2 regions of the Nicoliella lavandulae genome follow, and region 2 is predicted to be linked to the other one. Evidence: predicted binding sites of a transcription regulator. Region 2 holds the regulator's gene; the other holds the start of a gene.

Region 1 (7,593 bases), 550 kb from region 2:
GACCGGGCAACCATTGAAACTGGTGATCAAGAATACTTTGAAATTGACTATCATCAAGGTAAGGACCGATATAAAAAAGGATCGATTGAACTCAAATAATGGGTTCGACCGATCCTTTTTAATGATTATTTTTACTGGTGGTCCCTTTAACAATCTTTTTAATCCAGTTCAGCAATGGTTGCCGATTTTTACCAACCAAGCCGATTGATTCAACAAATAATTCTAACCCAATTAAAGTGGCCACCGTAAGTAAAATCGTGCCCCATAAATTAGAAATTGGGTATAGCAATGAAATAAATGAAAAAATCATGGCAATTCCATAGATGACCAACACCGTTTGTCGGTGCGTCAACCCCATTTGCATCAAACGATGGTGTAAATGGTGCTTATCAGCATGTGAGATTGGTTGACGATTCAATAACCGTCTTAAGATAGCATATACTGTATCAGTAATGGGAACTCCTAAGATAATTACCGGAATGATCACCGTCACGAACGTCGCATTTTTCAATCCGTTTAGGGAGAATACCGCAATCATAAATCCGATAAACAAAGAGCCGGTATCACCTAAATAGATTCGCGCTGGGAAAAAGTTGTAAGGTAAAAAGCCGATACATGCAGTTACAAGGGTGAAAATCATAATCGAAACGTATGTATTGCCTACATTCAAGAAGAACATTCCGGTAATTCCCATCGTTGTTAGTGCAATGATTGCAATTCCAGTTGCTAGTCCATCCAACCCGTCAATTAGATTGACCGCATTGGTAATTGCTAAAATCCAAATCCACGTAATAGGTAGACTCAGCCATCCCAAGTGAAATGATCCAAATATTGGAACCGTTAATAACGTCATTCTGACGTGGCCAAAGAAAAATACGAACAAGGCCGCTAACGTGATGCCTAATACCTTTTGCCGGGGCCTTAATTCATAAATATCATCAATCATCCCCGTAGCGATAATGATCACTTCACCACCGAACATACCCCACAATTGTGCTGCTGGCATCTGACCTCGTAATAAGAACATGGTCGTAAACGTATAGGCCGCAAAGATTGCCAGTCCTCCAATGGTTGGCATCGGGATTTTATTCATTCGACGTTTATTTGGATCATCTTCTGCCCCAATCTTAAACGCCAGTTTGCGAACGAACGGCGTTAAAACTGCGGAGATCAACATTGTCGCAAACAAGCAAACAATTATTTTTAATTTCAACCTGACACCTCCCCCTTAAAAACAGTTATTTACAATTAATTATACAAATCTAATAATCTAAAAACAACCCAACCAAAAAGAGTTATCACAATTATTACCAAAATTGCGATAACTCTTTTTATTAATTCTTCAAATGATAATTATAGGTACTAACAATAATATTTTGCCGTGAGTTAAGAGCTGCCCGTAGTCGTAATCCATTTTGATTATGCAAAATGTGTTGCCAATGATGCTTAGGCACGAATTGAGGGACTAACACGGTCGTAGTATTGCCGTCGTCTTCAGCCCGTTTGGCAATGACGTCACAAAAACGTAGCGTTGGATTAATGATCGAACGATACGATGAGTGAATATCCACAAACCGAATTTCAGGAAAGGCCTTCTTAAAGTCGCTCGCCGTTTTCTTTTCTTTTTCTGGATTCGCATCAAATGAGACGTGCATCGCAATGACATCATCACTAATTGACTTAGCATAAGCAATCGCCTTCGTGGTTACCGCAGTCACATCACTAATTAAAACGATGACCGTAGAACCACTAAAGGTTTCTGGAATTTCATTAGCTTGATGATTGACTTCCAGTTGTTCACTTACATTCCGATAGTGTTCATTGATTCGATAGAACATAAAGATCAATAGCGGCATTACCACGAAGTAAGGCCACACGTTAGCAAAGTGAAGTAATAACAAGAAGATTACCAAGATCAATGAAATCAAGGCCCCCACAAAGTTTATGGCTGATTTAAGGACCCACGCCCCTTCTTTATGCTTACGCCAATGAATAATCATCCCTGATTGTGATAACGTAAATGGAATGAACACCCCAATGGAATAAAGTGGTACTAAGAGGTTCGTTTCCCCCTTGAACATGATGATCAAAATTAAGGCCCCGATTGCTAGGGAAATAATTCCGTTCGAATAGCCTAGCCGATCACCCTTATCCAAGTAAGCATGGGGTAAGAACTTATCCCGCGCTAAGTTATAGGCAAGAATTGGAAAAGCTGAAAAACCAGTATTAGCAGCCACTGCTAGGATCATTGCCGTTGATAATTGGAGAACATAGAATAAAATGCCCCCGTGACCAAAGACCCCTGCCCCAATCTGGGACAAGACCGTAACGTGCGAAGTTGGTTTGATCCCCATGTAATAACTGAGGAAGGTAATTCCACCAAAGAAGAACCCTAGAATTAATGCCATAATGGCTAGGGTATGGGATGCCATCTTTTCCTTTGGTTTCTTAAAGTTCGGCACGGAATTACTGATGGCTTCCACTCCAGTCAAGGACGATGAACCAGATGAGAACGCCTTAAAGAATAGCAATAACGTCATCCCTTGTACTGGCGAACCTAATCCAGTCGCTGCACGATAACTAATTTTTCCGGTAGCAATATTATAACCACCCCAGATAATCATCACGAAAATCATAAAGATAAATAAATAAACCGGAACGGTCAATATCGATGCTGATTCCCGCATCCCCCGTAAGTTCAATAACATGATTAAGATTACAATTAGACATGCAATTAAGACCCGGTGATTATAAAGCGAAGGAATTGCAGACGTAATCGCTTCCGTTCCAGAGGTAGTTGATACCGCAACGGTTAGCATGTAGTCAACTAACAATGAACCACCAGCCACCAGACCGGCAGTGCGACCCCAATTATCGCTAGCTACTAAATAAGCCCCTCCACCAGATGGATAGGCATAGATAATTTGTTGATACGACAATGTAATTGCAAATAATAGCACTAACACTAACGCCGCAATCCAAATTTGATAAACCAGCGCTGCTACTGAAAGCGTCAATAGCACGGCTGTAATTTGCTCTGTTCCATATGCAACGGACGAGAGCGCATCCGATGATAGTAATGCCAGTCCCTTGAACTTGTTCAAAGATTGGCCACCTTCATCAGATGATTTTAACGGCTTTCCGATTATTAATCGTTTTAAATAACGCCACATTAAAATGACCCCACTTTTATAATCATATTTGTTAAGATATTTTAAAATATTTATACATTTCTTAATTTTACTACATTTGTGACTATAATGCATACCTCATTTACTAATTGGACCATACAAAAAAGGCTTGTTGCTAAGCAACAAGCCTTTGGAACGATATTAAGTTTAAATTACATCATTCCACCCATACCTGGTTGTGGAGGCATTGGGGTGTTATTGTCATCCTTTGGTTCATTAGCAACAACAGCTTCAGTAGTTAACAATAATGCTGAAACAGATGCAGCATTTTGAAGTGCAGAACGACTAACCTTGGTTGGGTCAATTACTCCAACCTTGATCATGTCTTCGTAAGTGCCGTCAGCAGCGTTGTATCCAACTCCTGGCTTTTGATCACGAAGGTGTTCAACGATAACAGAACCATCAACACCGGCATTGTGAGCAATTTGTCTTACTGGAGCTTCAAGAGCCCGACGTACGATTTGGACACCAGTGTTTTCGTCACCTTCAGCTTCAATCGCATCAATATCACTTAAGATGTTAATGTATGAAGTTCCACCACCAGGAACGTATCCTTCTTCAACGGCGGCCCGAGTAGCGTTCAATGCATCTTCGATTCTGTACTTACGTTCCTTTAATTCAGTTTCGGTTGCAGCACCGACACGAATAACAGCAACTCCACCAGCTAACTTAGCAAGGCGTTCCTTTAACTTGTCACGGTCAAAGTCAGAAGTGGTCTTTTCGATTTGAGTCTTGATTTCGTTAACCCGATCAGCAATCTTAGCCTTGTCACCAGAACCTTGCACAATGGTAGTGCTGTCCTTAGTAACATTAACCTTAGAAGATTGACCTAATTGATCTAACTTAGCATCCTTCAAGTTCAAACCTAAGTCGTCAGTGATTACAGTTGCCCCAGTTAAGGTTGCAATATCTTGTAATTGTTCCTTCCGACGGTCACCAAATCCAGGTGCCTTAACGGCAACAACGTTGAATGTTCCACGCATCTTGTTCAATACTAAGGTTGGAAGTGCTTCACCACCAATATCATCAGCAATGATCAATAGGGAACGACCTTGTTCAACTACTGATTGTAATAATGGTAAAATATCTTGAATGTTGTTGATCTTCTTGTCAGTAACTAAGATGTATGGGTTATCTAAGTTAGCTTCCATCTTATCGTTATCAGTTACCATGTATTGTGACATGTAACCACGATCAAATTGCATTCCTTCAACAACATCTAAGCTAGTATCAACCCCACGGGAGTCTTCAATGGTAATGACCCCATCGTTACCAACCTTTTCCATTGCATCAGCAATCAATGAACCAACTTGCTTGTTAGCAGAAGAAATGGAAGCAATTTGAGCAATATCATTCTTGTCTTTAACTTCGTGAGACATCTTGTGTAATGCTTCAACAGCGACCTTAGTAGCCTTTTCAATCCCACGACGAACGCCAACTGGATTAGCACCAGCAGTAACGTTCTTCATTCCTTCGTTAATGATTGCTTGAGTTAAAACCGTGGCAGTCGTAGTCCCATCACCGGCAATGTCATTAGTCTTTGATGCAACTTCGGCTACTAACTTAGCACCCATGTTTTCAAAATGATCTGGTAATTCAATTGCCTTAGCAATTGTTACCCCATCATTTGTAATGTTAGGAGTACCTGCTCCTTCTTCTAGCACAACGTTACGACCCTTAGGTCCTAAGGTTGTCTTAACTGTATTAGCTAACTTATCAACACCGTTAAGTAATGATCTTCTAGCATCTTCTGAAAATTTAACTTCCTTAGCCATCAAATATCACCTCATAAATTATATTTTTGTTTTTTAATAAATCATTTTAATTTTAAATTAGTCAACAATTGCTACTAAATCTTTTTCATGTAAAACTAAGTAGGATTGTCCATCGTAGTCAACGGAAGTCCCAGAATACTTATCAAAAAGAACTGTATCACCCTTTTCAACAGCTGGAGCAACTTTTTCTCCATTATCTAGAACCCGGCCGGCACCAACTGCAACGACCTTTCCAGTTTGTGGCTTTTCCTTCGCATTATTAGCTAATACGATTCCACCAACTGTCTTTTCCTTTGCTTCTTCTACTTCAACGATCACACGATCACCTAATGGCTTTAACACATTAATCCCTCCAATTAAGTTTACATTTAATTATAATTAGCACTTAGACATACTCAGTGCTAATCTATAAGTTTAATATATCGACTTTTAGAATGAATTGCAAACATTTTGATTCAAAAAAAGGATCTCCAAATTTAATTGGAAATCCCTATTTGATATAGTGTTCAATAAAATAGATCAGTGTTTGCAATTCATTCGTTAAATCAACGTTTTGGACGGTTACGTTATCAGGAATTGATAGGCGGACCTGGGTAAAGTTTAAGATTCCCTCTGCGCCACCTTTAATAGCATTATCACAGACTTCTTGGGCAACCTTAGACGGCACTGTTAAAATAACCACCTTAATTTGTTGATCCCTTAATTGTTGGACCAATTCATCATATGAATAAACCGGCACACCATTTTGAATGGTATTAATCATGCGTTCCTTAGTATCAAACGCTGCTGAAATTCGGACATTACTATCACGATGAAAATTGAAATTAAGTAAGGCCTGGCCAAAATTACCAACCCCCACCAATGCAACGTTAGTTAGACGGTCTTCATTTAAAATCCGTTTAAAAAAGTCTAGTAGGTTTTCAACATCATATCCATACCCACGTTTACCTAGCGCGCCAAAGTAAGAAAAATCTCTTCTGATCGTAGCGGAGTCAACTTGAATGGCGTCCGCAAATTTGTTGGAAGAAATTCGTTCAACGTTAGAATCATGTAATATTGTTAAATAGCGATAATAAATCGGTAACCGTTTTGCAGTTGCGCGCGGAATTTTGTTCTCTGCCATAAGTTTTCCTCCCGGCAATTTCGTTCATTAAAAAAACATTTACAAATCATTCTATCACAAAAATAAACTTTGTGAAATATTAATCAATTATATCGGTTTCATAAATTTCATATTATCTTTAAATTATGATAAAATTATCCGTAAACTACAATAAACAAAGGGGTGAGGACTTGCAAATTTTACAAATTAATAACGTCACCAAAAGATTCGACGGTGTGCCAATTTTCACAAATGTGAATATGAACATTGAAAACCATGCGCGCATCGGATTGGTGGGTCGTAATGGAGCCGGAAAATCAACATTAGTTAAAATGATTATTGGCGAAGAATCTGTTGACGGTGGCCAAATTACTGCCAAAAACGGCTTAACCATCGGTTATCTATCCCAAAATACCGGTCTACATTCAGACCGCAATGTTTGGGATGAAATGCTCAGTGTCTTTGCAGAACTAATCAAGACTGAACACAAAATGCACGCATTAGAATCACAAATGAGTGATCCTAACGTTAATCAAAACCCAGCCCAATTAGCCGAAGTAACTAAATCATATGACACCATTCAAGCTAGTTTCACCGCTAATCACGGTTATACTTATAAAGCCGAAATTCGGGCCGTCCTCAATGGATTTGGATTTGATGAATCATTTTATGATCAACCCGTTAATTCACTATCTGGAGGTCAACAAACGCAATTAGCACTAGCTAAATTGCTGTTAGAAAAGCGTGATTTATTAATCTTAGATGAACCGACCAACCACTTAGACGTGGAAACCATCACGTGGTTGGAAGGCTATGTGCAAAACTATCCAGGGACGCTTTTAATCATCTCCCATGACCGGTATTTTATGGATAAATTAGTTAATGAAATTTACGATTTAGACAATGGGACCCTTACTTACTATAAGGGGGACTATTCTAGTTTCGTAAAACAAAAACAAGCCCGATTTGCAGAACGGATGCATGCTTATGAAAAGCAACAAGCCGAAATTAAAAAGATGAAGGAATTTATCGATAAGAACATCGTACGAGCATCAACAACTAATCGGGCTCAAGCCCGCCGTAAGCAACTGGAAAAAATGCAAAAAATTGAAAAGCCATTTGATAATAATAAGGTCGCTCAATTCCGATTTACTGAAGAAAAGCCAAGTGGTAATATTGTTTTAACCGTTCGCGACTTAGCAATTGGATACGAACACCAAGTGTTAGCTAGTCCCATTAATATTGATGAAAAGAAGCATCAATCAATTGCCATCATTGGCCCTAATGGAGTCGGCAAATCCACCCTCCTTAAGACTATTTTAGGACGACTACCTAAGTTAGCCGGTAAGGTTGAATTTGGAACTGGCGTATCCATTGGTTATTACGATCAAAAACAAGCTTCCCTGCATAACGAAAAAACAGTATTGAATGAAATTTGGGACGACTACCCAACCACACCTGAAGGCCGAATTCGAACGATTCTAGGTAGTTTCTTATTCTCAGGAAATGATGTTGAAAAGGTAGT
Region 2 (7,593 bases):
GAAGCCACAAAATAACAATCAACACCATAACAATGGGGCTAATAACAAGCCTCACCAAAATAGTAATGACCACCGTTCCAATAACAATAGTAAGCCAAACCATAATAACCAATCCAATGGTGGCAATCGGCCTACTAATTCTAATAATGGAAATGGTGGCAATTCGAACGGATTCCACAACAAGAATAACCGTAAGAATAAAAAGAAGTTCAACAAGCGAAACAACAGCTTTAATAAATACACTAAGAATCAACGGATTCGTCAAATTCATAAGCATAAAGAAGCACCTAAACGTAAGGATCATCCACTTCCAAAAGTGCTTGAATATACTGATGGGATGAACGCCCAAGAAATTGGAAAGGCATTGCACAGAGAACCAGCTGAAATCGTTAAGAAGTTATTTATGTTAGGGGTAATGGTTAACCAAAACCAATCCTTAGATAAAGATACGATTGAATTATTAGCCACTGACTATGGAATTGGGGCTGAAGAAAAGCAAGAAGTGAATGTATCTGATTTGGATAAGTTATTCGAAGAAGAAGAACACAACACAGCTTATTCTGAAGAACGGCCACCAGTGGTTACGATTATGGGACACGTTGATCATGGTAAGACAACGTTACTTGATTATCTTAGACATTCTCATATTACATCTGGTGAAGCTGGTGGAATTACCCAAGGAATTGGTGCCTATCAAGTTAAACATGATGGCAAGACGATTACCTTCTTAGATACACCAGGTCATGCTGCCTTTACTGCAATGCGGGCTCGGGGTGCTGACATCACTGATATCACTATTTTAGTGGTTGCTGCTGATGATGGAGTAATGCCTCAAACCGTTGAAGCAATTAACCATGCTAAGGCTGCTAAGACACCAATCATCGTTGCCATTAACAAGGTTGATAAGCCCGGTGCTAATCCAGACCACGTTACCGAACAATTAAGTAACTATGGATTAATCCCAGAAGACTGGGGTGGCGATACGATCTTTGTTAAGATTTCTGCTAAGTTTGGAACGAACGTGGATGAATTATTGGACATGATTCTATTACAAGCAGAAGTGATGGAATTAAAGGCCAACCCACGGCAAAATGCAGCTGGTTCAGTAATCGAAGCCCGGCTTGATCGTGGAAAAGGAACGGTTGCAACCCTGTTAGTTCAACAAGGAACCATGCATGTTGGGGATCCAATCGTGGTTGGTGATACGTTTGGTCGGGTTCGGACGATGGTCAATGAACACAACCAAGATGTAAAGGAAGCAACCCCATCTACTCCGGTTGGAATTACCGGGTTAAATGATGTTCCAGAAGCCGGTGACCGGTTCGTGGTCTTTAATGATGAAAAGACTGCCCGGGCAGCTGGTGAAAAACGGGCTCAAGAAGCGCAAGAAAATGAACGGCGTCAAACCCACCACGTTACGCTTGATAACTTGTTCGATTCCCTTAAGGAAGGTGAAATGAAACAAGTTGATGTTATCATTAAGGCGGACGTGCAAGGTTCTGTAGAAGCGTTAGCATCTAGCTTACAAAAGATTGATGTGGAAGGCGTTAAGGTTAACATTATTCATACTGGAGTTGGTGCCATTAACGAAAGTGATGTGGCATTAGCAGAAGCAAGTAACGCCATTATTATTGGATTTAGCGTTCGGCCTACGCCACAAGCAAAGGCCCAAGCTGAAACCGATAATGTTGATATTCGACTTCACCAAGTTATTTATGATGCAATTGATGAAGTTGAATCAGCAATGAAGGGACTTCTTGAACCAACTTATAAGGAAGAAGTTACTGGTCAAGTTGAAGTTCGTGAAATTTATAAGGCTTCTAAAATCGGAACGATTGCTGGTGGAATGGTCACTAGTGGTTATATTGGCCGTGATAGTAAGGTCCGCTTAATTCGTGATAATGTGGTTATTTTTGATGGCGAATTAGGTAGTTTGAAACGGTTCAAGGATGATGCTAAGTTTGTTAAACAAGGATTTGAATGTGGTTTAACAATTGAAAATTATAACGACATTAAAGTTAATGATGTTATTGAAGCTTATGTAATGAAAGAAGTTCCAGTCGAATAAATCGATCAAGGAGTTGAATTAACATGGCACAATATCGAGTAGGTAGACTACAACAAGAAATTCAAAGAGAAGTTAACGACTTACTATTAAAAGAAGTTAGAGACCCTAGAGTTAAAGGGGTTACCATTACTGGTGTTGACGTAACTGGTGATCTTCAACAAGCCACCATTTTTTACAGTATTTTATCTGATAAAAAGAGTGATGAAGAAAACACGCAAAAGGGCTTAGACAAGGCCACTGGAATGATTCGCAGTGCATTAGGAGCCCGGTTACGGAATGTTTACAAAACACCAGAAATTCACTTTGAACTAGATGATTCCATTCAATATGGAAGTAAAATCGATCAACTAATTAATAAGTTACAACGTGAAGATCGTTAATTTAAGAGGGTAGATAATAAATTATTTGTTATCTACCCTTTTTTGTGTAAAATTGCTGAATTGTACTAATTTAAATGATAAGGGGCGTTTTTAACCATGAACGGAATTATTCCATTAAATAAAGCACGTGGCATGACGAGTTTTGATTGTGTCCGGAAGTTACGAGGAATTTTAAAGACTAAAAAGATTGGCCACAGTGGCACCTTAGATCCAAACGTGGATGGTGTGTTACCAATTTGTGTGGGGAATGCAACGAAAGTAGTTGATTTCTTAATGGACTCAGGTAAGGTCTATCGTGGCGAAATTACCCTTGGCGTTTCCACCACCACTGAGGATCTAGACGGTGAAATCGTTGACCAAAAGCCGATTACCACACCATTTAGTTTAGAACAAATTAATCAAGCAATGCAGTCGTTAGTTCAACCAGCATTGCTACAAATTCCACCAATGTATTCTGCCGTGAAGGTTAACGGGCGACGTTTATATGAATATGCAAGGGCAGGCGAGACAGTCAAACGACCTGAAAGACATGTTCGCATTGATTACTTTAAGATTACCGCCCCAATTGAATATGATGCTGATCGACAGGTTCAACGGATTCAATTTGAAGTTGGTTGTGGAAAGGGAACGTACGTTAGAACTCTTTCCTTTATGGTTGGTAAAATCTTAGGGGTCCCGGCAGTAATGTCTGACTTGACCCGGATTAAAAGTGGTGGTTTTACTTTAGCTGAAGCCTATTCATTAAGTGATGTTGAAGCAGCAATGAAGGCGGGTCAAATTGATAAGGTCCTATTTCCAATTGACCATGCATTAAGTTCATTTCCTACGGTCGATTTAAGTGATGCTGATTGGAAAATTGTGCAAAATGGTGGATTTTTGGCCCCACAAAATATTAATATAAGGGATGAACAAGTCGCATTACGCTATCAGGGTCAAATCAAAGCATTATACTACTTCAATGCGGCCCAAGGCGTTTATAAACCATTAAAAATGTTTAGTGTGAATTAATAGGAGATTAAGTATGGAAATTTATGAAATTCATCACCCAATGAAAGATCCAAACTTTACGGATCCAGTGGTATTAGCCATGGGCTTTTTTGATGGATTGCATCGGGGACATCAAAAGGTAATTGAAACGGCTAAACAAATTGCTCGTAAAAAGGGGGTAAAGTTAGCTGTCTTAACCTATGATCATCACCCATCAATTGTTTATGAACAATTGGATGCTCGTGATCAAAAATACCTAACGTTAAATGATCATAAAATGGATTTATTATCTGATATGGGCGTTGAGATTGTATATCAGGTTAGTTATACCTATGCTTTTCAAGCCCAATCTCCACAGGAATTTGTTGATAATTATCTATGTCAATTTAATGCTGTAACCGTAGTGGCTGGCTTTGATCATACCTACGGAAGTGGCCAACGAGCTAATATGCACTTATTACCGCAATATGTGCAAGATCGTTTTGAAGTGGTGGAAGTTCCATCATATGATTTAGATGGTCAAAAAGTTAGCTCAACAAGGGTGCGACGGAACTTAGATGATGGCCATATTGCAACAGTCAATGAGTTATTAGGGCGTCCATTCGTAACTAGTGGAACGGTAGTGCATGGTTTTGCTCGAGGCCGTGAATTAGGGTTTCCAACTGCTAATATTGAACATGACGAAAAACAATGGCTGCCTACGATTGGTATCTATATCGTTCGAATGAAGATCGGTGATCAATGGTATGGCGGGATGGCTTCGATTGGCAGAAACGTTACATTTGGTGATTCGTTTAAAGTGACTGTTGAAATTAATTTATTTGATTTCGATCAAAACATTTACGGTGAAGTGGTCGATATTGAGTGGCTATACTGGACTCGTGGTGAGGTTAAATTTGATGGCGTTGAAGCATTAATTGAACAATTAAAAGCTGATCAAAAGACGGCTGAACATTTTTTAAGTAATTTGTGAGTGTCTTTCTTGACTTATAAATCTCCCTTTGGTACATTATATATGTAGCTTAGCACTTGAAGGGTATGAGTGCTAAAAAGGAGTGATTATTAATGCTTACTGAACGTCAGGGTTTGATCCTATCTGGAATTATTAAGGATTATACCCAGTTAGGAACGCCAGTTGGCTCTAAAGCATTAGCTAATCAACTTCCATTTCACGTTAGTTCAGCTACGATTAGAAATGAAATGGCCGTGTTAGAAGCAAATGGATTAATTGAAAAGACTCATTTGTCTTCTGGACGGGTTCCATCAATTAATGGCTATCGTTATTATGTCGATCATCTAAATCTTTCTAAGGTAAATACCATGGATGATTTAGCGGTGATTCATAAGGCGTTAGATATGAATTACCATAAAATTGACGAACTAGTTCAACATTCGGCTAATATCCTTTCTGATTTGACTAACTACACTGCTCTGACTTTACAGCCAGAACAGGCAACGAGCAGGCGCTTGAAGGGATTTCGATTGGTTGCTTTAGGGGATCAAAATGTGATGGCAATCTTAGTCACTGATAATGGTGATACTGAGACGGCGCAATTTAAGATTCCAACTGGAGTTACTGGTGATCAATTAGAATCGGTAGTAAATCTCATTAATGACCAATTAGTGGGTCAGCCACTATCGGTTGTGTTAAAAGAATTGAAGTCAAAAATTCCAAAAGAAATTAGTAAGTACTTGCGTTCACCGGATTCATTTATTGATACGTTGGATCAAGTATTGACGCGTGCAACTCGTGACCGACTGTACATTGGCGGTGAAATGAATTTATTAAGTTTTACCGATCAAAGTAATATCAGTTATCTAAAGCCCCTTTATTCTATGTTGAATCAATCTGGTGAAATATCAAAATACCTAGGTCATTCTGATCATGGAATTTCGGTCCAAATTGGCTCTGAAATGAGTAACAAATTATTACGTAACTACAGCGTAATTACCGGGACTTATGATGTTGGTCAATATGGTAAGGGAATGATTGCTGTGTTAGGTCCAACTAGAATGCCTTATTCCAAGGTAATTACATTGGTGAGTGCATTTAGAGAAGAGATTGCAAAGCGTTTGTTAGGCTACTATAAAGAAAATAAATAACTAATAAGGAGGGTTTTGTTTGGCATCTAAGAAAGAACAAGATGAACAAAAACAAAGTTCTGCAGCAGCTACTGAAGCTAAGGTAAAACAAGCAGAAGCTAAGGATGTTGAAGCGGATGCAAATGCTGAAGCGAAGGAATCTGAAAAGCAAATTATCGATCTTAAACGTCAATTAGACGATATGGAAGATAAGTACTTGCGGGCGGCTGCGGAATTAAAAAACGTTCAAAACCGTGCTAAGAAAGAACAAGCAACACTCTTGAGATATGATGGGCAAAAGTTAGCTACTAACATTTTGCCAATTGTTGATAATTTGAATCGAGCTTTACAAGTAAAGGTCGATGATAAGAGTGGTCAACAATTAAAGCAAGGGGTTGAAATGGTTGCTAAGCACCTTGAAAAGGCCCTTAGCGACAGTAACATTGAAGTACTTGATGTTGATGGTAAGGAATTTGATCCTAACTTCTGTCAAGCAGTTCAAACGGTTCCAGCCGACAATGATCACCCAACTGATCATGTGGTTGAAGTATTGCAAAACGGCTATAAGCTAGCTGATCGAGTTATCAGACCTGCCATGGTAGTCGTTGCAAAATAATCTAAAAAGTGAGGTAAATTAAATTATGGCTAGTAATAAAATTATTGGAATTGATTTAGGAACTACTAACTCAGCAGTTGCTGTGCTAGAAGGTGACGAACCAAAGATTATTCCTAATCCTGAAGGTTCAAGAACGACTCCTTCAGTCGTTGCATTTAAAGATGGTGAAATTCAAGTTGGTGAAGTTGCTAAACGGCAAATGATTACCAACCCTAACACTATTTCATCAATCAAGAGTCACATGGGTGACAGTAACTACAAGGTTGATGTTGATGGCAAGAGCTACACTCCACAACAAATTTCTGCAATGATTCTTCAATACATCAAGAAGTTTGCTGAAGATTACATTGGTGATACAGTTGATAAGGCTGTTATTACGGTTCCTGCTTACTTTGACGATGCACAAAGACAAGCTACTAAGGATGCCGGTAAAATTGCCGGATTAGACGTTAAGCGGATTATTAACGAACCTACTGCAGCTGCTTTAGCATACGGACTTAACAAAAAGGATAACGACCAAAAGGTATTAGTATACGACCTTGGTGGTGGTACTTTTGATGTTTCCGTTCTTGAATTAGGTGACGGTGTATTCCAAGTTCTTTCAACTAATGGTGATACTCACTTAGGTGGGGATGACTTTGATAAGAAGATCATGGACTGGTTAATTGAAGGTTTCAAGAAGGAACACGGCATTGACTTATCCAAGGATAAGATGGCATTACAACGGCTTAAGGATGCTTCTGAAAAGGCTAAGAAGGACTTATCTGGAGTTTCTGAAACTGAAATCAGTCTTCCATTTATCGCATCTGGCGATGAAGGTCCTCTTCACTTAACTGCTAAGTTAAGTCGTTCTAAGTTTAACGAATTAACTGCTGACTTAGTTGAAAAGACTAAGGCACCATTTGATAACGCATTAAAGGATGCTGGTTTATCCACTTCTGACATTGATAACGTAATCTTAAATGGTGGTTCAACTAGAATTCCAGCCGTTCAAGAAGCTGTTAAGAGCTGGACTGGTAAGGAACCTAACCACTCAATTAACCCTGATGAAGCCGTTGCTGACGGTGCTGCTATTCAAGGTGGGGTTTTAACTGGTGATGTTAAGGATGTTGTTTTACTTGATGTTACGCCACTTTCATTAGGAATTGAAACTATGGGTGGTGTCTTCACTAAGTTGATCGACCGTAACACTACGATTCCAACTTCTAAGAGCCAAGTATTCTCAACTGCTGCTGATAACCAACCAGCTGTTGATATTCACGTCTTACAAGGTGAACGTCCAATGGCTGCTGATGATAAGACCCTTGGCCAATTCCAATTAACTGATATTCCACCTGCACCACGTGGTGTTCCTCAAATCGAAGTTACTTTCGATATTGATAAGAACGGAATTGTTAACGTATCTGCTAAGGATAAGGGAACTGGTAAGTCACAAAAGATTACCATTAAGGATTCCAATG

The links. Region 2 encodes HrcA, which represses chaperone genes, less so after heat shock. Its sites were predicted from a motif close to TTAGCACTCNNNNNNNNNGAGTGCTAA; they were not measured.
Region 1: groES (co-chaperone GroES) is a predicted target of HrcA. The motif match lies at 5,345-5,371, and genes of this name have one in related genera.

The regions. Positions count from the first base shown of each region.
Region 1 is NZ_JAWMWH010000001.1:762,776-770,368, reverse strand. It holds gene R4146_RS03565 (YigZ family protein) at 1-99, shown strand, start outside; gene R4146_RS03560 (glycosyltransferase family 4 protein) at 119-1,213, opposite strand; gene kimA (potassium transporter KimA) at 1,335-3,173, opposite strand; gene groL (chaperonin GroEL) at 3,344-4,966, opposite strand; gene groES (co-chaperone GroES) at 5,024-5,308, opposite strand; gene R4146_RS03540 (redox-sensing transcriptional repressor Rex) at 5,457-6,089, opposite strand; gene R4146_RS03535 (ABC transporter ATP-binding protein) at 6,260-7,593, shown strand, end outside.
Region 2 is NZ_JAWMWH010000001.1:1,317,505-1,325,097, reverse strand. It holds gene infB (translation initiation factor IF-2) at 1-2,068, shown strand, start outside; gene rbfA (30S ribosome-binding factor RbfA) at 2,092-2,448, shown strand; gene truB (tRNA pseudouridine(55) synthase TruB) at 2,545-3,456, shown strand; gene ribF (riboflavin biosynthesis protein RibF) at 3,470-4,408, shown strand; gene hrcA (heat-inducible transcriptional repressor HrcA) at 4,501-5,538, shown strand; gene grpE (nucleotide exchange factor GrpE) at 5,558-6,133, shown strand; gene dnaK (molecular chaperone DnaK) at 6,159-7,593, shown strand, end outside.